3 regions of the Exiguobacterium sp. s133 genome follow, and region 3 is predicted to be linked to each of the others. Evidence: a T-box and tRNA genes for the amino acid it is inferred to sense, from the RefSeq annotation. Region 3 holds a T-box; the other regions hold tRNA genes.
The links. A T-box is a leader RNA that pairs with one kind of tRNA and senses whether it is charged. The one in region 3 lies ahead of argS (arginine--tRNA ligase), so its partner is inferred to be a tRNA-Arg.
Positions count from the first base shown of each region.

Region 1: it has a tRNA-Arg gene. The T-box ahead of argS (arginine--tRNA ligase) is inferred to sense a tRNA for this amino acid. The anticodon was not compared.
Region 2: it has a tRNA-Arg gene. The T-box ahead of argS (arginine--tRNA ligase) is inferred to sense a tRNA for this amino acid. The anticodon was not compared.

Region 1 covers NZ_JACSMK010000001.1:441,294-449,416, forward strand. Annotated here, with positions in the region: gene tig (trigger factor) at 1-163, opposite strand, end outside; gene KNP96_RS02195 (hypothetical protein) at 276-1,283, opposite strand; gene KNP96_RS02200 (hypothetical protein) at 1,310-1,834, opposite strand; tRNA gene KNP96_RS02205 (tRNA-Arg) at 1,939-2,012, opposite strand; gene KNP96_RS02210 (metallophosphoesterase family protein) at 2,080-2,586, opposite strand; gene KNP96_RS02215 (XTP/dITP diphosphatase) at 2,593-3,189, opposite strand; gene rph (ribonuclease PH) at 3,186-3,941, opposite strand; gene racE (glutamate racemase) at 3,938-4,747, opposite strand; gene KNP96_RS02230 (phosphocarrier protein HPr) at 4,831-5,094, opposite strand; gene KNP96_RS02235 (acyl-CoA thioesterase) at 5,160-5,615, opposite strand; gene sdhB (succinate dehydrogenase iron-sulfur subunit) at 5,671-6,477, opposite strand; gene sdhA (succinate dehydrogenase flavoprotein subunit) at 6,477-8,123, opposite strand, start outside.
Region 2 covers NZ_JACSMK010000002.1:160,149-168,271, forward strand. Annotated here, with positions in the region: gene KNP96_RS03400 (phosphoglycerate kinase) at 1-735, opposite strand, end outside; gene gap (type I glyceraldehyde-3-phosphate dehydrogenase) at 858-1,868, opposite strand; gene KNP96_RS03410 (sugar-binding transcriptional regulator) at 1,922-2,944, opposite strand; gene KNP96_RS03415 (glutaredoxin family protein) at 3,063-3,326, opposite strand; gene KNP96_RS03420 (RNA polymerase factor sigma-54) at 3,323-4,471, opposite strand; tRNA gene KNP96_RS03425 (tRNA-Arg) at 4,659-4,734, shown strand; partial or broken gene clpP (ATP-dependent Clp endopeptidase proteolytic subunit ClpP) at 4,915-5,499, shown strand; gene KNP96_RS03435 (hypothetical protein) at 5,641-5,877, opposite strand; gene whiA (DNA-binding protein WhiA) at 5,960-6,916, opposite strand; gene KNP96_RS03445 (gluconeogenesis factor YvcK family protein) at 6,913-7,911, opposite strand; gene rapZ (RNase adapter RapZ) at 7,911-8,123, opposite strand, start outside.
Region 3 covers NZ_JACSMK010000014.1:53,381-61,503, reverse strand. Annotated here, with positions in the region: gene KNP96_RS15445 (alanine/glycine:cation symporter family protein) at 1-519, shown strand, start outside; gene KNP96_RS15440 (sulfite exporter TauE/SafE family protein) at 584-1,438, opposite strand; gene KNP96_RS15435 (TVP38/TMEM64 family protein) at 2,072-2,716, opposite strand; gene trhO (oxygen-dependent tRNA uridine(34) hydroxylase TrhO) at 2,956-3,873, shown strand; gene KNP96_RS15425 (alpha/beta hydrolase) at 3,983-4,759, opposite strand; gene KNP96_RS15420 (GGDEF domain-containing protein) at 4,775-6,451, opposite strand; T-box leader at 6,581-6,801, shown strand; gene argS (arginine--tRNA ligase) at 6,858-8,123, shown strand, end outside.

The DNA of each region.
Region 1 (8,123 bases), on a different contig from region 3:
TAAACATTGTGCGTGGCATTTTTCCTTTACGGAAACCAGGTGTGTTCAAAGTCTTAACGACTTTCTTGAACGCTTGGTCTACCGCTTTATCAAATGCTTCAGCAGGCGCTTCATACGTGAGAACGCCGAGGCTACCTGATTGTTTTTCCCATTTTGCAGTCATGCTGAGTCCCTCCAAAATTGTCAATTAGCGTACATGTGTGTACAACAAGTCACATTATAGCACATCCATTCCGAGCATTACCACTGTTGAACGAATGGATTCCTCGCATTTCCTATATCGCCGTCTTCTCGTACGCTTTTCCCTCTTCTAACATCTGGTGAGCACTATCGTATAAGTCACGCGCAAGTGCCCCGAGTTCTTTTTCGGGCACATCACGTTCGAACGTCATTCCAGCGAGTGCATCAAGCGTTTCAATCATCTCGACCGGATTCATATCGAATAAATCGACTTCCTGATTGAGGTGGAGCATTTGATGCCAGGACAACATTAGTAGCGCTCGAAAAGGATCGAGCCGTCTCAAGCTAAATAAAACTTCTTGCACTCCGAGCAGTTGCGCCTGCTGTTGTTCCAACCGTCTACGTAGCTGCTCGGCGGAATCGAATGTCACGTCAAGCTGCAAACGTTCGATTCGAAGCGTTAAAGGAAAACATGAGTCGTCCGTCATTAATTGCAATAATAACGTATGAAGGACGATTAAACTTTGTTGTCTTACGTCCTCGCCGATTGCATAAGAGGTGCAAAGATACCGTCTCAATTCAGGCGCCTTTTCAAGCGTCAGTCCACGTAACTGCTCGAATTGTTGTTCGTACGTTCCTGTTTGAAAAACGTTTATCCATTCCGCTTCCGACTTCCCGAGCGATTTCCGCGTTAAAAACGATTCGTCCGAACGTGCTTCCCTGTCTGGTTCCGTTTGCCGTCCAAGCATTGATGCCGCTTCCTCCAACTTAACTGCTAGACCGTATGGTAAGTATGGTGAGGATGTCCGAAGCGCGACACGAAGCGGGTATGCCTGTCCATGCTCAAAGAGGAAGAGCGCAAGCACTTGCTCAACTCCTTCGACTGTCAAAAACGATTCCGCTATTTTGATGAAGCGTTCTCGTTCTTCTTTACTTTCAGAAAAAGCATCTTGCATCGTATATACCCTATACAAAATGTCGTCATCACTCATCGCCACGTCATCGAGTCGCTTCATCCGTTCATCTCGCTCGGCCCTCGTCATCCGTGCGAGTCGCATCCGTTCCTGTTCCAGCGGTCGTTCCATCCAACGGGATTCACTCATGCGCTCTCCTCCTCTACCAATCATTCTTATTTTGTGAAGGGATCGAGTCGTTCCGTCCAACTAGATATTGCGTCTTGCAGTCGTTGTCCTTGTTCGACTCCAAGCTGATTCAACGTATCAAGCGAGACGTCCGTCTCAAGAAGACGTGTCATCGACTCTGATTGATCGACATACTGCTTTAACTTATCACTCAAACTCTTTAGTTCGGCCGGCGGACTGTCGAGACTAGACAGACGTTCGTCGATTTGATCGAGCTCTTTCTCTAACTTTTGAACCGTCTCATCATTTTTCAGCTTTTCCATTTGTTGATCCAGTGTTTGTTCTGGATTTGCCGATTCGCGTGCCTTCTCCGCTGCTTGATCGAGCTTAGCCGAGAGCTCTGACGTGACACGTGATGTATCTTTCGCAATTGTTTGTAGTTCCGCTGCATAATCAACATTATTTTTCACTTCGACGACTTGTTGTTTTGCGTCGTCGACCGTATTCGTTATTTCGCTACAACCAGCTAGAGCAACTGTCAGAAGGAGGATTCCACCGATTCGTTTCCTCATTGTCCACATCCCCTTTTTAAGTTCATGATACCTTGATTATAATCGAAAATCATAATAAAAAAAAGAGACCGCCCTCGTAAGGGCAGTCTCTATTTTAATTATAGCGTCCCAAGAGGGATTCGAACCCCCGACCGACGCCTTAGAAGGGCGTTGCTCTATCCAGCTGAGCTATTGGGACGTGTCAACACGAATAAACTATACTAAAACAATTCTTTCGTGTCAATCACATTACAAAAAATCTTTTCTTAAAGCGTGCCTTCTAAATGTAAAGCATTAATCTGTTCACCTGTCAGATCGTAAAAATCAACGGAATACGCATCTTCTTCAAGCGTCAAAATCGCATACGTTTTTTCAGGACGGTGTCGCGGCATACGAATCGAACCCGGATTGATGAAGAGTTTACCATCCTTTTGTTCCGCTTTCGCCACGTGCGAATGACCATACAACACGACCTGTGCTGCTTTTTGATCCGCATGATGGACTAATTGATCGAGGCTGTATTTCACGTCTTGACGATGACCATGGACACATAATAGATTGACTGTGCCAAAAGGCTCAAGTACCTCATCGGCAAAGTCGTTACCATAATCACAATTCCCTTTAACGACACGATAGGGATATAATGATTCGTCCATCCGTGTCAACTGTGAGTCTCCACAATGATACGCAACCTCTGCTTCCGGATGCCGTTCGACGATTGTCAGAAGTTCCGATTCGAGACCATGGCTATCACTAACGATTAACGCTTTCATCGTTGATCACTCTCCTAAAAAAGTAGTCAGTGCTAATTCAAGTTTTTTCAACGCATTCCCGCGATGACTAATCGCCGCTTTCTCATCTTTTGTTAACTCGGCGGCCGTTTGATTTCGAGATGGGACGATGAACAAAGGATCATAACCGAAACCATGCTCACCTTTCGCTTCGAATCCGATGAGACCTTCCATCGTACCGCGTACAGTCAACGTCTCCCCAGAAGGTTTTGCAAGTGACAATGCACAGACGAAGCGCGCTGTCCGCTCTTCGATTGATCGATTGCCCAATTTCTCGAGCAACAATGCATTATTCGCTGCATCTGATTTTTCTAGACCTGCAAAACGCGCTGAGTAGACACCAGGCGCCCCGTCGAGCGCGTCGACTTCGAGTCCCGAGTCGTCGGCAAGAACCGCGTGACCGAAGTAAGCAGCTGCTTCTTTCGCTTTCAGTTCAGCATTTTCTTCAAAAGTTACACCCGTTTCATCCGTCTCAGGTGCAGCTTCGTAATCCAGTAAAGAAGATACGTCATAACCTAGTTTCCCGAGCATCGCTTCGAGTTCTTTCACTTTCCCAGCATTGCGGGTCGCGACGATGATTTTCATCGATGTTCCCCCACTTCTTCTCCAACATACCACCACGAAGCACCTAATGCGTCTTGACCGGCACGCAGGAGTTCTTCAATACCCTTTTCCCCAAGTTCGAGCATATCGAGCATTTCACGTTTCGAAAATGTCGCCTCTTCACCTGTCGCCTGCATCTCGACGATTTTCCCGGAAGAGGTCATGACTAAGTTCAAATCAACATCGGCTGCAGCATCCTCTTCATAACAGAGATCAAGGAGCAGCTCTTGACCGACCTTTCCAATCGAGACGGCTGCGATTCCTTCTTTGATTGGTGTATCCGTCAGTTTCCCGCTTTGAATCAGACCGTCTACTGCGAGGACGAGGGCAAGAAAACCGCCTGTGATCGCAGCCGTTCTCGTTCCGCCATCCGCCTGAATGACATCACAATCAATCCAGACCGTTCGTTCACCTAGTTTTTCTAAGTCGACGACAGCACGTAACGCCCGACTGATCAAACGCTGGATTTCCATCGTCCGACCTGTCTGTTTACCACGGACCGACTCGCGCGCTGTCCGTTGCGCCGTCGCACGTGGTAACATCGCATATTCCGCATTGATCCAGCCATGACGTTTCCCCCGTAAAAAGGGTGGGACTTTCTCTTCGACCGTTGCCGTACACAAGACCCGCGTGTCTCCGACTGCGATCATAATGGAACCTTCCGCATGTTTATTCACGTTCGTCTCAAACGCAATCGCTCGCATCATCGTAGATTCTCGTTGATCGATTCTCATGTCGTTTCCTCCGTTCCGAGTACTAATCGTTTTGCTTGGATTGGTTGACTCAACCAATCGGTCGCGATCCGTTCAAAGGAACGCGTGTCACCTGTCGCATGATACACATGTTCCGGTATAAAATCATTTCCTGCTGCAATTCCATTGTAGTCGAGGAGAGCCGCGACTTCGAGCGCCGTCTCGTCTCCTGAAGAAATCAATTGGACGTCTGGTCCGATGACTCGTCCAATGACATCTGCGAGCAGCGGATAATGGGTACACCCTAAAATCAACGTGTCCATGTCGTACGAAAGCAATGGACGTAATGTATTGGCGACGACACGTTCGACGTAAGCACCTGTCGTCTGTGAGGACTCGACGAGCGGGACGAACGGCGGACATGCAAGTGATTCGACAACAACTTGCCCTTCGACATGTCGTAATGCCTTTTCATAAGAATTGCTCTCGACCGTCATCTTCGTCCCGATGACACCGATTCGTTTCGATCGCGTTACCTTGACTGCCGCCCGTGCTCCTGGGTCGATGACGCCAATGACTGGAATCGTCAATTTTTCCCGTGCTTCTTTCAGGACGACTGCCGTCGCTGTATTACAGGCGATGACAATCAGTTTGACATCCTGCGCGACAAGATAATCAATCATCTCCCATGTAAATTGCCGGATTTCTTCTTCCGGTCGTGGTCCATAGGGACAGCGTAATGTATCCCCGACATATATGATTTGTTCATGAGGAAGCTGCCGCATCAGCTCACGCGCGACCGTCAAGCCGCCGACCCCAGAATCTAATACTCCAATTGGTTTGTTCACGTCATATCTCACCTTCCTATCCTCTATGGTAACAAAAAAGGACGACGGTGCAAGACCGGCGTCCGAGAATGTAGATAAAAGGATTACTGAGCAAGACCTTCGCTTGTCAGCATGTCTGAAAGAGTCGTGATTGCTTCAGAAGCATCGTCACCGTTTGCAACGATTTTGATGTCTGAATCTTTAGCGATACCGAGTGAAAGTACACCCATGATCGACTTAAGGTTAACAGTCTTTCCGTTGTACTCCAAGTTGATATCTGATTGGAATTTTGAAGCTGTGTTGACAAGTTGTGTTGCAGGACGAGCATGAATGCCTGAATCTGCGATGACTTTGAATGTTTTTTCCATGATTAAGAAATCTCCCTCCACTAATAACGTACTAGTGAGTCGTTTTCGAATATGTGAACTCATTATCAAATGATAACGGATTCGAATCGATTCTGCAAGGAATTTTTATAGGCTTTATCCCATGGAAAAGCATTCCCAGCACGATCGATTTGTACCATCGACGTTCGTCCCGTAAACATCAGTTGCTCTTCGTCATCGAATGCCGCGTAATGGACGTCACACGAGGCTTTTCCGACTTGAACAGGATAGGCGTAGACTGCAAGCCGCGTCCGTGGATAAACTTGGCGGATGTAGTTACACTGCGCATCCGCGACGACGACGATTCCGTCATCTGCTAACGAGTAGCCTGTCTCTTCAAGCATCAACGTCCGGACATCCTCAAAATAGACGAACGGGACTCGATTGTTCATATGACCGTAGGCATCCGTCTCAGCGAAGCGAACCGCAACATCGAGTCTCGTCCCGTGTTTCATTTGACTTAACCACCCATCTAAATCTTCGATATAACTAGGTACACGCACGTAAATTCCCTCCTGAATATAAAAAGAAGGAGCAGCGCCCCTTCTTTTTTATGAATTAATTGCTAACCGCTTCTCCTGTACGACCTTCGTCGCTACCGAAGAATTTTTTGAACGAGTGTAATGTCGTCTGACGGTTCATTGCCGCAATCGATGTCGTAAGCGGAATCCCTTTCGGGCAGACCTCAACACAGTTTTGTGCATTACCGCATTGCATGATACCGCCATCTTCCATCAATGCTTCCAGGCGCTCTTCTTTATGATAGGCACCTGTCGGGTGTGAGTTGAAGAGACGAACCTGTGAGATCGACGCCGGTCCGATGAAGTTTGAACGGTCATTGACGTTCGGACATGCTTCAAGACAAACGCCACACGTCATACATTTTGAAAGTTCATACGCCCATTGCCGTTTGTTCTCTGGCATCCGTGGTCCTGGACCAAGGTCATACGTCCCATCGATCGGAACCCATGCTTTTACTTTTTTGAGTGCGTCAAACATCCGTTGACGGTCAACTTGTAAGTCGCGCACAATCGGGAACGTCTGCATCGGTTGCAAACGAATCGGTTGTTCGAGCTTATCGACGAGCGCTGTACAGGATTGACGTGGTGTCCCGTTGATGACCATCGAGCACGCCCCGCATACTTCTTCAAGACAACCCATGTCCCAGTTGATCGGTGTCGTTTTTTCGCCTGCCGCATTGACGGGATTCCGGCGAATCTCCATCAATGCTGAAATGACGTTCATGTTCGGACGATACGGGACTTCGAAAGCTTCATCATAGGCTTTTCCGTCTGGTCCATCCTGACGTTGCACGATGAACTGAACCGGTTTTTGTTTTGTTTCTTGTTCGAGTGGTGTCGCCATTATGCTTTCACCTCTTTCTTCGACTTCTTGCTGTAGTCGCGTTTGCGTGGTGGAATCAGTGATGTATCGACTTCTTCGTAATAGATTTCAGGATGACCGTTTGTATAACGTGCCATCGTCGTTTTTAAGAACCGCTCATCATCACGCTCTGGGAAGTCTGGCTTATAGTGGGCGCCACGACTCTCGTCACGTTGAAGGGCACCGAGTGTGATTGCTTCCGCTAAATCAAGCATGTGATCTAGCTGACGGATGAAGGATGCGCCCTGGTTACTCCAGCGTGCCGTATCCGTCGCCGAGATCCGCGTGAAACGTTCCCGTAATTCTTTAATCTTCGTCAACGTCTGTTCGAGCTTATCGTTATAACGAACAACGGTTACGTTATCCGTCATGACTTCACCGAGCTCACGGTGGATTTGATACGCATTTTCTGTCCCTTCCATCGCCAAGATATCATTGAATCGATCGATTTCAGCGATTTTATGCGCTTCAACGACCTCTTCCGGCATATCATGGACAGAAGTTTCAAGTTCGTTCATATAGGCAATCGCTGCTGGACCCGCAACCATTCCGCCATAAACGGCAGAGAGAAGTGAGTTCGCACCGAGACGGTTTCCACCGTGCATCGAGTAATCACACTCACCAGACGCGAACAATCCTGGGATGTTCGTCATTTGATCGTAATCGACCCATAATCCACCCATCGAGTAATGGACGGCCGGGAAGATTTTCATCGGTACTTTCCGTGGATCGTCACCAACGAACTTCTCATAAATTTCTAAGATACCGCCGAGTTTGACATCAAGCTCTTTTGCGTCTTTGTGTGAGAGATCGAGATACACCATGTTCTCCCCGTTGACACCGAGCTTTTGATTGACACAGACATCAAAGATTTCACGTGTCGCGATATCACGCGGGACGAGGTTCCCGTATGCCGGATATTTTTCTTCGAGGAAGTACCACGGTTTCCCGTCTTTATACGTCCAGACACGTCCGCCTTCACCACGTGCCGATTCGCTCATCAGACGGAGCTTATCGTCACCAGGAATCGCTGTCGGGTGAATCTGGATGAACTCACCGTTCGCATAAATCGCACCTTGCCGGTAAACAGCCGCTGCCGCTTGTCCCGTATTAATGACCGAGTTCGTTGATTTACCGAAGATGACACCGGGTCCACCCGTCGCTAAGATGACCGAATCCGCTGCGAATGCTTCGATTTCCATTGAACGTAGATTTTGACACACCGCACCACGACAAATCCCTTCTTCATCAATGACTGCGCGAAGGAATTCCCATCCTTCATATTTTTCTACCAAACCTTGCGCTTCAAACTTACGTACTTGCTCATCAAGTGCGTACAGTAATTGTTGTCCTGTCGTCGCTCCCGCATAAGCCGTCCGGTGATGGAGTGTTCCTCCGAAACGCCGGAAGTCGAGTAAGCCTTCCGGTGTCCGGTTAAACATGACGCCCATCCGGTCGAACATATGAATGATTTTCGGAGCCGCTTCTGTCATTTTTTGAACAGGCGGTTGGTTCGCGAGGAAGTCGCCACCATATACCGTATCATCTAAATGCTGGTAGGGTGAGTCACCCTCCCCTTTTGTATTGACCGCACCGTTGATGCCGCCTTGGGCACATACGGAGTGTGA
Region 2 (8,123 bases), on a different contig from region 3:
GTCGATTTTGTCTACTTCGAGAAGTGACGTTCCGACTTCATAACCTTGAGCTTTGAGGAATGTATAAGATAATCCCCCACCAATGATCAACGTATCGACGATATCAAGCAAGTGATCGATGACACCGATTTTGTCGGCTACTTTCGATCCCCCGATGATTGCAGTGAACGGACGATCCGGGTTCGAGATCGCTTTCCCGAGAACTTGAAGTTCTTTTTCAATCAACAATCCTGCTACAGCAGTATCGACATGGTGCGCGATTCCTTCTGTAGAAGCATGTGCACGGTGAGCTGCACCGAATGCATCGTTGACGAAGATATCTGCGAGTTTCGCAAATCCTTCAGCGAGTTCAGCATCATTTTTTGTTTCTCCAGGGTAGAAACGAACGTTTTCAAGAACGAGAACGTCTCCTGCTTCAAGCTTGCTGACCGCTTCTTCAGCGACCGGGCCATACGCTTCTTCAACGAGCTTGATGTCTTTACCAAGCAATTCGCTGAGGCGTGCTACGACTGGTGCAAGTGAGAACTCAGGATTTTTTTCGCCTTTAGGACGTCCCATGTGGCTTGCGAGAATGACTTTCGCTCCGCCATCCATCAAATGTTTAATTGTTGGAAGTGCCGCACGAATCCGTGTGTCGTCCGTAATTTTACCGTCTTCTAGTGGTACGTTGAAGTCGACACGTGTAAACACGCGTTGACCTTGTACATCGATGTCGCGAATTGATTTCTTATTCATACATTCGTCCTCCGTCTCATACGTATAGTGAGGGGCTGTGACGCCCCTCCAGACTTTTTTTCGCAATAAGAGCGGAGACTGGTAGTTTCCGCTCTTATTCAATTGCTATTTAATTGCTCGAATTACTTAGCGATTTCTGCGAAGTGTTTGAGTGTACGAACGAGTTGGCTAGTGTAAGACATTTCGTTGTCATACCAAGCAACTGTTTTAACGAGTTGCTTGTCGCCGACAGTAACAACTTTAGTTTGTGTTGCATCGAAGAGTGATCCGTAAGAGATACCAACGATGTCAGAAGAAACGATTTCGTCTTCAGTGTAACCGTAAGACTCGTTCGCTGCTGCTTTCATAGCTGCGTTAACTTCTTCAACTGTAACTTTTTTCTCAAGAACTGTTGTGAGCTCAGTGAGTGAACCTGTAGCGACTGGTACACGTTGTGCAGATCCGTCAAGTTTACCTTGAAGTTCTGGAAGAACGAGGCCGATTGCTTTAGCAGCACCAGTTGAGTTAGGAACGATGTTAGCAGCTGCTGCACGTGCACGACGGAAGTCACCTTTAGGGTGTGGAGCGTCGAGTGTATTTTGGTCGCCAGTGTAAGCGTGGATAGTTGTCATAAGACCTTCAACGATTCCGTACTGATCTTGAAGAACTTTCGCCATTGGAGCGAGACAGTTCGTAGTACATGAAGCACCAGAGATAACTGTTTCAGTTCCGTCAAGAATTTCGTGGTTCGTGTTGTAAACGACAGTTTTCATGTCGCCAGTAGCAGGTGCTGAGATAACAACTTTTTTAGCTCCAGCTTTCAAGTGAAGTTCAGCTTTTTCTTTGTCTGTGAAGAAACCAGTACATTCGAGAACGATGTCAACACCGAGCTCGCCCCATGGAAGTTCTTCTGGGTTGCGGTTAGCAAGTGTTTTGATTTCTTTACCGTTTACGAGGAAGTATCCGTCGTGTACTTCAACTTCTCCGTCGAAACGACCTTGAGTCGTATCATATTTTAAAAGGTGTGCAAGCATTTTAGTGTCTGTGAGGTCGTTGATTGCGACTACTTCGATTCCTTCAAATTGAAGAATTTGACGAAGTGCCAAACGCCCGATACGTCCAAATCCGTTAATACCAACTTTTACTACTGCCATGATAATTTTCCTCCTTTTAGTGTAAAGCGAGTTATCTATTATTCAAAAGGGGGCTACCCTTTCAAAATCGTTGTTGCGGCTCCTTCATCCGTAATGAGGATGATGTTTGGAGACTGTTTGACGTAGGCATTGATCGCTTCTGCTTTCGAATGACCACCGGCGACAACCACGACGTGTTCGACTTTTTTCAAGTCGTCGAGTTGTAGTCCGACCGTTTTGACACGGTGGACGATGTTTCCGTCCCGATCAAAATAATATCCGAATGCTTCTGCGACGGCTTGCTCGTCTTCGAGCTGTTCCAAAAGAGCTGTCGAAGCACGACGACGTTTTGCCATCGTTTTTGCCTCACCAATTCCATGTACCACGATTGAAGCATCTTTAATCATCTGTAAGACATTTTTAATGCTCGGCTCCTCGACCATCTTGACGAATGTCTCGGTGCTGACCATGTCTGGAATGTGAAGCAGATGATAGTCGCTTTGGGCACGTGAAGCCATGCGTGAGCAGACCGTATTCGCTTGAAGTTCAAGCGTTTCGCCAAGACCGCCTCGTGCGGGTACAAACGTCATCGGACGATTTTCCTTATCGGGCGACATCATCGCCGCGACCGAAGCCATCGTCGTCCCACCTGTAACTGCGATCGTATTGTGGTCTTTTGAAAGTTCACGTTTTAAGCGGGCAACTGTTGCCCGTCCCATATCGCGTTGCACCCAGAAGGTTTGATCCGAATCACCCGGTACGATGACGACGTCTTTTACACCAAGCTTCTCTTTTAAGGCTTTCGCCATATCGGAGATCCCGGCGAGTTCCGCCATCACACTGTGCATGCTTCGTAATACTGTCCGCCCTTCATCCGTCAAGGACATGCCTTGCGTCGCAACTTCCAGTAAGTCTTGTTCTTTTAAGAAGTCGACCTCCCGGCGTAGAACGCGTTCCGTCAAGCCAAGGCTCGTCGCAAGTGTTCGTCGTCCGATCGGTTGCATCAGGCGTACATAATGAAGAATGTCGTAACGTGTCTGCATTTCTTCAATCAGATCAGGCACGATTCGCTTTTGGATCTGTACTAACTGCCGAATCATGTAACTCCCGCTCCTCTCAAATTGCTGGACACTTTACGTCCCGCGTGTCATATCTTGTCCCACTTGGTACATTGCTATCATAACAGTACCTTGGTTTTGTTTCAAGTCTCGACCGTCATCTTTTTTCAAGTAAACGATTTCTGACCGCCTCCGTCTCAAATTTTCCATAACTTAAGATTTCGTTTTGATGTGCGAGAACCGGTATTTCGTAGAGGTACTTCAGACTGAGCGCCGCATCGTTGTCAATGTTGATTTCTTCGAATGTCCATTCGGGAAATTCATCTAATACAAAATCGAGCAAGATGGCGGCTTCCTCACATAGTGTACAACCCGGACGTGAATAGAGTGTTAAGTGCATGTTTTCTTTTGTTCGCATCATGAATTCGCCTCTCGTCTCTCGAAGTCCGCTTGGGTCAAACCAAGGGCTGCCCGATATTTTGCGACCGTTCGTCTCGCGACCGTAATTTGCTCCCTCGCTAGACAATCGACCAATTGTTGATCGCTCATCGGTACAGGCGACGCTTCGAGAAGTTGAGCGATCCGGACCTTAACTAAGAAACTCGACGTCCCGGTCGTCGTCCGTGAGACGAAAAAATCTTCGAGTAACATCGTGCCCTGAATCGTCTTGACCGTTTTGTTCGCAATCGCCCGTCCAACCGTCGACGGATGATGCCCCGTCACTTCCGCCACTTCTTTTTTAGTCAGTGGCGCGAGCTCGAGCTTTCCTTTAAACCAATTGAGCTGTCGCTCGATGATGACGTCCAGAATCGCCCGAAGCGTCGTCCGTCTCCGTTCATATGCACTCAAGAACGGTTTTGCTTCCTCGAGGTCGGTCCAACTGCGGTCGATTTCGAGATCAGACCAGTTGATCGTCAACTTGCCGTCACGGTATTCAATGTCTGCTTCCGGAATCGTCAGAACGGTCGTCTCCGGAAAGACCGGTGCTTTTGGTAACCGATCGAGCGCCGCCTTGATCCGTATCCGGTCTGTTGCATCATTGATGTCTTGAAGTGCTTGTTTGACAGCAATCCCTTCATTCAAATCCGTCGCGACATCAATCAATAACGCGTCATCTAGTTCGAGCGCGTGCAACAACCGGCATTCGTGCGCGGAACGTGCCGCAATTCCCGTCGGTTCACACCGTTGTAAAACGTGTCGTGCTTGTTTTACGAGACTGACGTCCGCCTCTAACAATGTTGCCAGTTGCGCATCCGTCGTCCGCAATAATCCATCCGTATCTAAGTACGTCATGAGTTGTTCCGCCATATATCCTATTTCCTGTCTCACCGATTCTAAACGTATTTGCTGAAGAAGCGTCGCTTCAAATGAAGCGACACGGTCTGCGACGCGGCCAAAATCAACGTCGATTGTTTTACTGAGATTATTCCGATAAGCGCTTGTCCGGCGTATGATTCGGTATACATGTTCTTCGAGTTCAGCAAATGATTCTTCAAGAATCGTCAACTGAAACAATTGGGACGTCGATAACGTCATCCGTTGCGTCTGTTCCTGGCGCTGTTCCATCGTCGGTTCTCCCTTCATTCCGTTGCATCTTTAACTCTTCTATATAGTATAGAGGAAAAAATCTTCCGACCGTCTAGAAAGTCCTCCTTAAGCATCTTTCGCCCGAAAAAAAATGTTGAATTTATCAATCGAGTATTGCTTTCCTGAAAAAATGTCGGTATACTATTAATTGTTCAGTAAAAAACATGCACCCGTAGCTCAGGGGATAGAGCACTGGTTTCCGGTACCAGGTGTCGGGAGTTCAAATCTCTCCGGGTGTACCATCTTTGAATCTACAGGCAATGCCGTTCGCGGTATTGCCTTTTTTTCTATATTGATATGTTTAATTCAATGCCATTCAGGAAAAATACATAAAAGTCGCATCGTATCTTTTGACCAATATTGACCAAAGGATTATGATAGGAATAAGTCGAATATGAGCTACATACCATCATAAGGAGGCAAAGACTATGTTAATTCCAACAGTCATCGAACAAACCAACCGCGGGGAACGTGCTTACGATATCTATTCACGTTTGCTCAAGGATCGTATCATTCTTCTCGGGAGCGCGATTGACGATAACGTCGCCAACTCAGTCGTTGCCCAGTTGCTCTTCTTAGCAGCAGAGGATCCAGATAAAGAAATTTCGCTCTACATCAACAGCCCGGGCGGTTCAATCACGGCGGGTATGGCGATTTACGATACGATGAACTTCATCAAACCACAAGTTTCAACAATTTGTATCGGAATGGCCGCTTCAATGGGTGCGTTCCTCTTACAAGCAGGCGCAAAAGGAAAACGTTTTGCCCTTCCAAACGCTGAGATCATGATTCACCAACCGCTCGGCGGCACACAAGGACAAGCGTCAGACATTAAAATTCATGCAGAACGTATCATCAAAATGCGTGAACACTTAAACAAAATCATGGCAGAAAACACAGGACAACCACTTGAAGTCATCGAACGCGATACAGAGCGTGATAACTTCATGTCTGCTCAAGCAGCAGCTGACTACGGTCTCATCGACCGCGTCATGGAGCGCGCTTAATCTGTTAACCCGACCGACCGTTGATGTTTTTACATCAGCGGTCGTTTTTTTGTTGTCTTCAAAAAAAAATCCTCTCCACGCCAGGCATGAACTTCATTGAATCATGAAAGTTCGTCCCGAACCTGAAAAGGATCGTTTGTGTTAGTCGATGAGATCTGTAATATCAGACACGATGTCGTGGTTTTCACGAATCAATGTGTAAATCCCGTTCGCATGTGGTGAAAGCTCTTCTTCTGCTTGCAATTGCTTAAGGAAGAGTGATGTTGCGAATGTCACGAGTGTACTTTTCGGTACACCGATTGATTTTGCTTTTTTCGTCAAGACTTCATCAAATTTCGCATCGACTGTCAGCGAAATACGTTTTTTTTCGTTAGCCATTTCAAAAACTCCTTAATTCGAACATTTAGTTGCATCGACTATATATTATAGTAGACTATGGTTCATCTCGCAAGTTTCCCTTTTAGAGCGCACCTGTCAACGACTCACCATTCCGGAGTTTATCCGCGATTTGATCAATTTTCCGCAATCGATGATTGATCCCTGATTTTGAGATGGAGCCGCTCTCGACCATCTCGCCGAGCTCTTGCAGCGTCACGTCTTGATGCGTCACGCGTAAAATCGCGATTTCCCGTAACTTGTCCGGTAAGACATCGAGTCCGACCGTCCGTTCGAGAAATTTGATGTTCTCCACTTGGCGGAGCGCTGCCCCGACCGTTTTGTTGAGGTTCGCTGTCTCACAGTTGACGAGACGATTGACCGAATTCCGCATATCTTTTAAAATCCGGACATCTTCAAAACGAAGCATCGAATGGGTCGCCCCGACTACCTTGAGGAAATCAGAGATTTTTTCACTCTCCTTGATGTAGAGGATGTGCCCTTTCTTACGCTCGATTGCTTTTGCATTCAAATCGAATTGGTTCGTCAAACTCCGAAGCGCCGCATTGTGATCCTCATAGAGACTGAAGATTTCTAAATGGTACGACGACGTCGCCGGATTGTTCAGTGACCCTCCGGCTAAGAACGCCCCCCGTAAATAGGCACGTGCCCGCCGTTCATCTTTTAAAATCGTATCGCTGATTGAACGAATCATCGTGAATCCTTCGCCGAGGATGCCTAAATCCTGCAGAATCTTATCGGCTTGTTGCTTCACGCGAACGATGTAGACGTTATTTTTTTTGAGGCGCATTTTCTTTCGGACGAGTAGATCCAGATGGACCCCGTATGCCCGTTTTAATAATGAATAAATCCGTCGCGCGATCGACGCATTTTCAGTCGAAATATCAAGTGTCAATCCGCGGCCGAGTCCGAACGAAATCGCACCGTTCATCCGTGCGAGCGCCGCTAATTCCGCCTTCATCTCGTGATCCGTGATGGCAATCTGTGTTAATTCTTTTTTAACTTCTGAAGCAAAACTCACGTCAATTCCTCCTTCCCTTCGAGTTGACGCACCCGTCGAATCGATAATACTTTCCGCATGACGAGGCTCGCGACCGCGTCCGCGTCATGACGGATGAAATGATGGTTATAGTCGACGATATCGTCCGCGAGCACTTCAATTCCCGCCTCGACGAACCGTTCATCATCGTAAGTGACGATATCGGCATGATCTTTTTGGTATTTTCGCAAATAGCTTGCATCGATTGATTCGTTATTGACGATGATTGTATCGACGACACCTTGACCAAGAAAACGTTCGAGCGCAGTCAAGTGATCATTTGCCGTGAAGGCCGTCGTCTCACCCGGTTGCGTCATGACGTTACAAATATAGACGACAGGTGCAAGCGATTGTTTAATCGCTTCCCGGATTTCATCGATCAAGACGTTCGGGATGATACTCGTATAGAGACTCCCTGGTCCGAGGACGATGACATCGGCCTCAAGGATTGCTTGAATCGCTTCCGGTACCGGACGGACATCTTCTTCTTCCAAATAAATCCGCTCGATGACCTTTCCGACTTTCGGAATCAACGACTCGCCTTTGACAATCGTCCCGTCTTCGAACTCGGCACATAACGTAATCGTCCGCTCCGTCGCCGGATAGACTTTCCCTTCCGCATTCAACAGTTGTCCCATGACGCCAATCGCCTCGACGAACGAGCCGTTACAGAGCTGCGTCGCAGCCGTCAGCATCAAGTTTCCGAGCGAGTGACCGTGAAGTCCTTCTCCCGTTTCAAAACGGTACTGCATGATCCGGTCCATCAATGTCTCGGACTTCGATAGCGAGACGATGACGTTTCGAATGTCACCCGGCGGCAACATGTTGAACTCTGTCCGTAAGCGCCCCGAGCTCCCCCCGTCATCCGCGACCGTGACGATGGCCGTGATGTCGAGCGGATAATGCTTCAGTCCACGCAAAAGAGTCGACAAGCCCGTTCCACCGCCAATCGCGACGACTTTCCGTTCCCATTTCATTACTTTTCCTCCTTCGCGTGAACATAATCCCGGTGATTCGTGACGACGTGATACTGGTTTTCAAATTCTTTACTGATTGCTTCCGCAAACGTAATCGAGCGGTGTTTACCACCTGTACAGCCGAGGGCGACGACGAGTTGTGATTTTCCTTCCCGTTCGTACTGGGGAATCAGGAACTCGAGCAAGTCGACAAGCTTTTTATAGAACAATTT
Region 3 (8,123 bases):
AAAAGTGAACGACCTGCAGAACAAGGATTGATTTCGATGACGAGTACGTTTATCGTGACGTTGATCGTTTGTACGATGACGGCACTCGTTTTAATGACGACTGGATTTTGGGATCCGACGGGAGGGACGTTATCAGGTGTCACACATGACGGCTCATTGACAGGAGCGGCACTTACATCGGCCGCATTTGCCAGTGTACTTGGACCACTGGGTCAATGGACGGTTGCCTTCTCGGTCTTCTTCTTTGGGTATTCGACGATTATCGGGTGGTATGTCTATGGTGAGAAATGTCTTGAATATTTAAGTGGTGCGACGAAATTCAATCGCCTCTACCAAGTCATCTTTGCATTAGCAGCCTGTTATGGAGCAATCGCAAATTTAGAATTGTTGTGGCTGGTCGCTGATATTGCGAACGGTCTGATGATGATTCCGAATTTAATCGGGATGTTATTATTATCGAAAATCGTCATTGATCATACAAAAGAGTACGAAGCCGGTACGATTCGAAAAGTTGCTTAACAAGAAATAGAGAAAAATAGCCGTCCCCTTTTTAACGGGAGACGGCTATTAGTATGAGAAACAGTTAAGAGGATGTTGAACGTTTACGGCTGTATACAAGTAACGTCACTAAGAAGACGACGCTAAGGGTCACTAAGACGATTAACGAAGCTGTATTAAAGCCTAACACTTCAAGCAGCACGCTTGTCGCGACCGTTAAGTAAAAGATCCCTAAATACTTTTTGACGAACGGACTTTCAAAGTGTCCCAATTGTTTGGCGCCGATCGGTGCACCGAGTAAGGCGCCGATAATTAACATGACACCGACGAGCAAATCGACATCCGTACTCGCCACTGTATAATTGACGAGTCCAGATAGGACAATCAATAAGGCAGAGGCGATACTTGTCCCGACCGCTCGTTTCAGTTCATAACCGACGATTCCGACGAGTAGTGGCGTGATGATGAAGCCTCCGCTGACACCGAGTAGCGACGATACGAAACCAGCGAACAGACCGGTAAAGGCGAGAGCGACGTAACGATTACGCCATCCGTCTTGCGAACCGTTCGTCGACTTTGGACGAAGGAACTTATTCGCGAAATAGAGTAATAAAGCAATGTAAACAATCGAGATGACGAGGTGTGCCCCGTTGACTTCTTCGAGTCGAAGGACGAGGGGCGTTGCAATCGTCGAACCGATAATCCCGACACCACCGATGACGAGACTATCACGCCAAACAACGTTTTTTAGACGAAGATGAGAGAGTGTTCCGGAAACGGTTGAACCAAGTGTCAACATGAGGCTTGTCGCGATGGCGATACTCGGGGTAAATCCAAGAATCAACAAGAGGGGCGTCAAAATGATTCCGCCCCCGATTCCGAAGAAGCCAGAGATAATGCCAATAAAAAATCCAAGCGGTAAAAAATAATAAAATTCCATGCAGGTCCATCCCTTCACAATCCATAGTACGTTAAGTATCGCAAGGGCGGAGCGGAAAGTAAAAGGGAACGGCTCCTTCAAGGGGGTTGAAGGAGCCGTTAAGGGGATTATTCTGTTGATGGAGTGACAGATGCCGCTCCATCGATTCCGGTACAAAAATTACGTACGCTCAATGATACCGGTGACATTGAACGAGGGTGCAAGAGAGACGATGCTTGGACTTGCTGACGAGAGGAATACCCGTCTTAGGGAGTCGATGAATCGTAAATATAGATTCATTATAGGAATGAAGAAGTTGGAAAATCCATCCTATTTTATTGAGTCGAAACGTGAACATTATTCTAATATTGGTCTTACCAATTAAATGTAAGCGTTATCAATAATGTCTAATGTGTGAACAGTATTTTTATATAATTATAGCGAATGAAAATGATTCAAAAGACCTAGCCTTAATCGTAAGTCGATTTAGGCGTAGTTCAGGTATTGTTCTATCATGAACTAAAATAACATCTGATTCATAAAGAAGGGTGGCATAACCAAAAAAAGATGGAACATCACATGTAAGCGATCTTCCATCAGGATAGTGAAATAAAATAAACACTTGGGAAAGTCATGTGTTTTTGAGAAAATTGTTTATTTGTTCTTACCTTCAATTACATTTTCTAGTTCACGTAAGTTTTTCGTACGACGTGCGAGTGCCCGGCGTTTAATCCATTCTTCCATACCGCGACTGATTCCCCAAATCGCAAGTAGGATCAGGAAAAGGAACAGTAGACGAACAGGTCTTTCTAAAAAACTGGACCACTCTTTGCCGATCAAAGAAAACAAAATGACGACAATCAGGCGGCCGGCGCCAGCTGCAATTAAATACGTACGGAGTGATAACTGAATCATCGCCGAGATGGATGTAATGATAAAGGCCGGCATGAACGGGAGCGAAAAGAAAAAGCCGAGCGAAATCGGACTCATGTGACGAACGCGTTCAATCCAGTGTTGTGCTGCCTTATGATTTTCAAGCCACCGAGTGACTGGACGGCGAAATAAATAGCGGATACAAGCAAACACGACGAGTGAACCTAACATGCTGCCGACCCAAGATACGAGCACTCCCATCCAAAAACCATAGGTCGCCGCGTTCGCGGAGATGATCAGGACGAGTGGGAGGAATGGGAATAGTGATTCTAAGAAGGGTGCAATCAATCCAGTCGAAGCTCCACCCGGAAGATCTTGTAGAAATATAATCATGTGCTCGATCCATTGACGGATAGTTTGGAGCATTCGGAATCCTCCTTACAAAATAAACTGCTGATTTCTATTTTACCTCTTTCCGCATCAGAAAGGGAATTGAATTACGATGTAAGTGTCATGGATTTGTCGATTGTACAATTGAATCGGAGTTGGTATTATACTTAAATGGGTGCGTTTTGCAGGCGTTCCCAGCTAGCTATTAGCTATGACGCTTCGTTCGCCAACGTTCGTTTTACTGCAAAAAACTGACATGGGGGCCAATGAGGATTATGAAACCTTATCGCGTACTATTATTTTATAAGTATGTTCCGATTGAAAATGCGGAACAAGTAACAAAAGAGCACCTGGCATACTGCAAGGAACTCGGAATCAAAGGAAGAATCTTGATTGCACCAGAAGGTATCAACGGAACACTTTCTGGAACGGTCGAACAAACAGAACAGTACATGCAAGATTTACTAGCGGATCCGCGCTTTAGCGACATCGAATTTAAAATCGATGAAGTCGAAGAGCATACCTTCAAAAAAATCTTCGTGCGTTACAAAAAAGAGCTCGTCACATGGCGTTTTGAAGATGAGTTTAATGTCCCGAAAGAAAATGCAGCCTATCTTGAGCCTGCTGAGTGGAAAGAGATGATGCAAAATGAAGACGTCGTCATCTTAGACGTCCGAAACAACTACGAATACGATCTCGGTCATTTCAAAAATGCCGTCAAGGTCGACGTTGCGGCGTCACGTGAGTTTCCACAGTGGCTCGATGAAAATGAGCATTTGTTCGAAGGGAAAAAAGTCTTGACGTATTGTACGGGTGGCGTACGTTGTGAGAAGTTCACGGCTTATTTCCGTAAACGTCAAAACAGCGACGACATCTTCCATCTGAAAGGTGGCGTCGTCATGTACGGAAAAGATGAAGTTACGCGTGGAGAAGACTGGGAAGGGGAGCTGTACGTGTTCGATGAACGCGTTCAAGTACCTGTCAATGAAGTCAATCCGACTGTCGTATCCGAGTGTTACTACTGTGGTAAGGCAGAAACACGTTATGTTAATTGTGCGAACCCGGAATGTAATCGTCAGCATTTCTGCTGTGAAGAATGTGAACCGAAAGTAATGCGTTCATGTTCCGACGAATGCCGGGAACATCCGCGGAATCGTTATGAAAAAGAACTGACTGAAGAGCTCGTGAAATAAGATGAAAAAGGATGATGTGTGCTCGTTAGAGCGTACATCATCCTTTTTAGGTTGTACCACTGAAAAAGACGTGTCACGCAGATGATTCAAATGCGTTAACACTTAATTCTTATGAAAAGAGAAATCGGAGCACGTCCGGCATACGTTTCGCCCACGCTGTCTCATGGTGAATACCGTCTGCGATGACGGTGTATTGCATCTGCTCGACTTTTTGACGTACTGCCGCCGAGATGACATCATTCGTGTGCAAATAATCTTCTTCCGTCATCGGACCGCTGACTTCTTTTGTCCCGATATCCATGTAGCAACGGTGCGCGTCAGACAGTGGGAGACTTCGCTCGATGAACTCAAGTAAAGAAGAGAAGTTCGCCCATCCGGCTGTCGATAAGGCGGCGGCACGCGTGATGACTTCCGGATAAGCAAATAGGCCATATAAGGAAATCACGCCGCCCATCGAGCTGCCAATCATCGTTGTATCAGTCGGAATCGTCGCATAGTGCGAATCGATGTACGGTTTCAAGTCATAGATAATCCATTCCATATAAGCTTTCCCGTTTCCACCGATCGTCGTCCGGTGTGACGGATATGCGGTTCGCATCAATAACGCGTCATCCGTCCAAGGCGCATATTCATCGTACCGGTCCATCGGGTCATCCGGGCTATCGATGGCGACGATCATTGCCTGTAGACCGACTTCGTGGAGGGCGAGATGAACATCCCATCCTTTACCGAAGGAAGCACTCGCACCACTGAAGACATTTTGTCCGTCATGCATATAGATGACGGGTAATGCAACATCCGTCGCGACCTCAGGGGGACGATAAATCCGTAATGTCCGCCGTTGTTGATTCATCGGAAGCGATAACTCAATTTCAGTAATAGACATGTAAAACACAACCTTTCAAAGATTAGCGTAGTGGGCTGTACAATTTCGACCATTGTGTTTTCCGCCGACATACAGTGCGTGATCTGCCTGACGTAATGATTCTTCAAATGTGCGTTGGTAAGGATGTTCTACTGTATCGACGCCAAGACTGACGGTAATAGAGAGATGGTGATCGTCGACAATGAAGGGGCGATCGAGAACGGTGTGACGAATTTCTTCAGCAATGGAGATTGCTTGGTCTTGTAAGCAATCCGCAATCAAAACAACGAATTCCTCCCCCCCATAACGTGCCGCGAAGACGGAATCGTTGCGGTGGATGACGTATTTAATCCGTCTTCCGAGCTCACGTAAGACGAGATCTCCGACTTTATGTCCGTACGTATCATTGACGTATTTAAAGTGGTCGATATCAAATAGGATGATCGACAGCGGAAAGTGTTCGGAAGCAAACTGGCGTGCCCCCTCTTCATAAAAAGCACGGCTGTTCGGGAGATCGGTCAAGGCATCCGTCCGGCTTTCGGCATACAATTGAAAGTTTTCTTGGGAACGCTCGAGTACGCGGCAAAATGTCCGAAGCAGGCGATAAATTTCATCCGCTTTTGCTTCATCATAAGCATCAGCGATTTGATGAAATAAAACGATTGAGACATCGACTTCTCCACTTGTGATGGAAGGAATCGCGAGCATCGAATGCCGATCGACGGGAAGCGAGAGTTGGACATCATTTCCCCAGTCGAACCGAAGGCCATAGAGAATCGGAGTCCGCAGATCATTCGCTGATAACGTATGAAATAAAGGTAAGACATCAACTGTCTTTTTTGTCCGAATGTCATAGATGATTTGTTTTCGTTGCTGCTGAATAGAAAGCCAGCCGTCGGAGAAATCAATTAGATGAGGTAAATCAATCAGTAAGGATTCAATCGCTTCCCGTTCAAAGCGTGAAACGAGCAACCGTTCCTTCGCATCGTCGAACCGTTTAGCGTTGTGTGTAGCTTGTAAGGATGCGCCACGCTGTTGTAGGAGTTGCTTGAATAAGAATAAAATTAAAGTCGAGACAGTCGCAGCAACTAACGGGTTTTCATCATAAAACCAAATCCCGAGAAGCGCGCTTAAAATACTGATTCCGTAAACGAGTGTCTGAAGTCGGATGAGGCGGGTCCAGTCATACTTTAAGTTTAAGAAACGATTGACGAATCGACATTGAAGATAGGAAATAAGAAAGACACCCACCAGATAACCGATAAACGGGATAAGTGATTCGGTATAAGTAAAGCCCGGGCCGGTCGGACCTCCAAGTAGCAAGTAAACGGAGGCGGGAACTGAGATATAGACGATGTCGAATAAGACGTTGACGGGGTACAGGTAGATGAATCGTTTTATCCGAATTTCTTTTTTATGCGAAAATAATTGGAAAATCAGGACACCGAGTTGACTCAAAATGACGGCAATCAATAAACCGTAATTAAGAAAAATGAATAAAATAATACCTTCTTGAAATGTATAATAAATCCCACCACGGCGGATGTTATCGAATTGGAAGAGGAGGACTAAAATGAGAAGATAACTTGCATTTCCAAGCGATATCGCTGGGTTCATATGGACGGGAAAGGCAAGCGATGCAAGAAACAGCAAAACAACAGTAAGTGCTAAAGTGATCCAGCTCATACGTGCTACTTTTCGATAGTAAACCATAGCGGAATAGACCCCTCTCTGTGGCGATCCTTCTGTATCTATACCCGATTTGTGGAAATTATGATAAGTGATTTACAAAAAAATAAGGTTGAGAGAAATCGAGTCATTGCGTATAATGTGAAAGATATCAAATCGTCGATGACGAAGAAAGTAACGGTTTTATCTTGTCAGCCAGCGAATCAGGAAACGGTGGAAGCCTGAATGGACAAAGAAATCGTGAAACGCACTTCAGAGACGCTATCCGAATCGTAACGATCAGGCGTAGCCGGGGGAACCCCGTTATCCCCAATTAAGGTGGGTGTCGAAAACGACACCAAGAAGAGTGGTACCGCGGTCATTCCGTCTCTTTGCGAGTTGCGCAAAGGGCGTTTTTTATTGGAAAAAATAAACTGTTGGAGGTAATACAATGAGCTACAAACAACAATATGCTGAAGTTTTACAAGGAGTCATCGGAGACGCATTGACACTTGAACAAATTGAGCAACTGATTGAACAACCGAAACATGAAGACCACGGAGATCTCGCATTCCCTTGCTTCTTGTTGGCGAAAGCATTCCGCAAAGCACCCAACATGATTGCAGTAGATGTCGCTGAAAAAATCGATAATCCACTCTTTGCGAACGTTCAACCAGTCGGACCATATGTCAACGTCTTCTTGAACCGTGAGGTCGTCTCGCAAGAAATCGTCAATCGTGTCTTAAACGAAAAAGCGGACTACGGATCAAGTGAGTCGAATGGGAAGACGATTGTCACTGACTTCTCTTCACCAAACATCGCAAAACCGTTCTCGATGGGACATTTGCGTTCGACGGTCATTGGAAATGCGTTGAACCAAATTTCACGTAAAAAAGGATATGAGGTCGTTGGGATCAACCACTTAGGTGATTGGGGCACGCAGTTTGGTAAATTGATGGTGGCTTACAACATGTGGGGTAAAGAAGAAGATGTCCGGGCTGAGCCAATCAAAGAACTATTGAAACTCTATGTCCGGTTCCATGAAGAAGCAGAAAGTAAGCCGGAACTTGAAGATGAAGGTCGGGCCTGGTTCAAAAAACTCGAGCAAGGTGACGAACAGGCAACCGTTCTTTGGAAATGGTTCCGTGAAGTTTCACTCGTCGAATTCAGCCGTGTTTACGACATGCTTGGTGTACAGTTCGACAGCCTGAACGGAGAAGCCTTCTATAATGACAAAATGCAGCATGTCATTGACTTATTAGAAGAAAAAGAACTGCTCGTCGAGTCTGAAGGCGCGATGGTCGTTGATCTTGAAGCAGAAGGTATGCCACCTGCGCTAATCAAGAAAAAAGATGGCGCGACGCTTTACGCGACACGCGACTTGGCAGCTGCGGTCTATCGTCTCGAGACGTACCGTTTCGAACAAGCATTTTATGTTGTCGGCGGAGAACAAGCGCTCCATTTCAAACAGTTGTTTGCGGTTTTGAAAAAGCTTGGTTTTGATAATGTTGACGGCATGCACCATGTACCATTCGGTCTGATCATGAAAGATGGCAAAAAGATGTCGACGCGTAAAGGGCGGATCGTCTTGCTTGAGGAAGTCCTTCAAGATGCAATCAACGTCGCAAAACAAAATATCGCCGAGAAAAATCCGAACCTTGCGAATGCCGACCAAACAGCACAACAAGTCGGCGTCGGCGCAGTCATCTTCCACGAC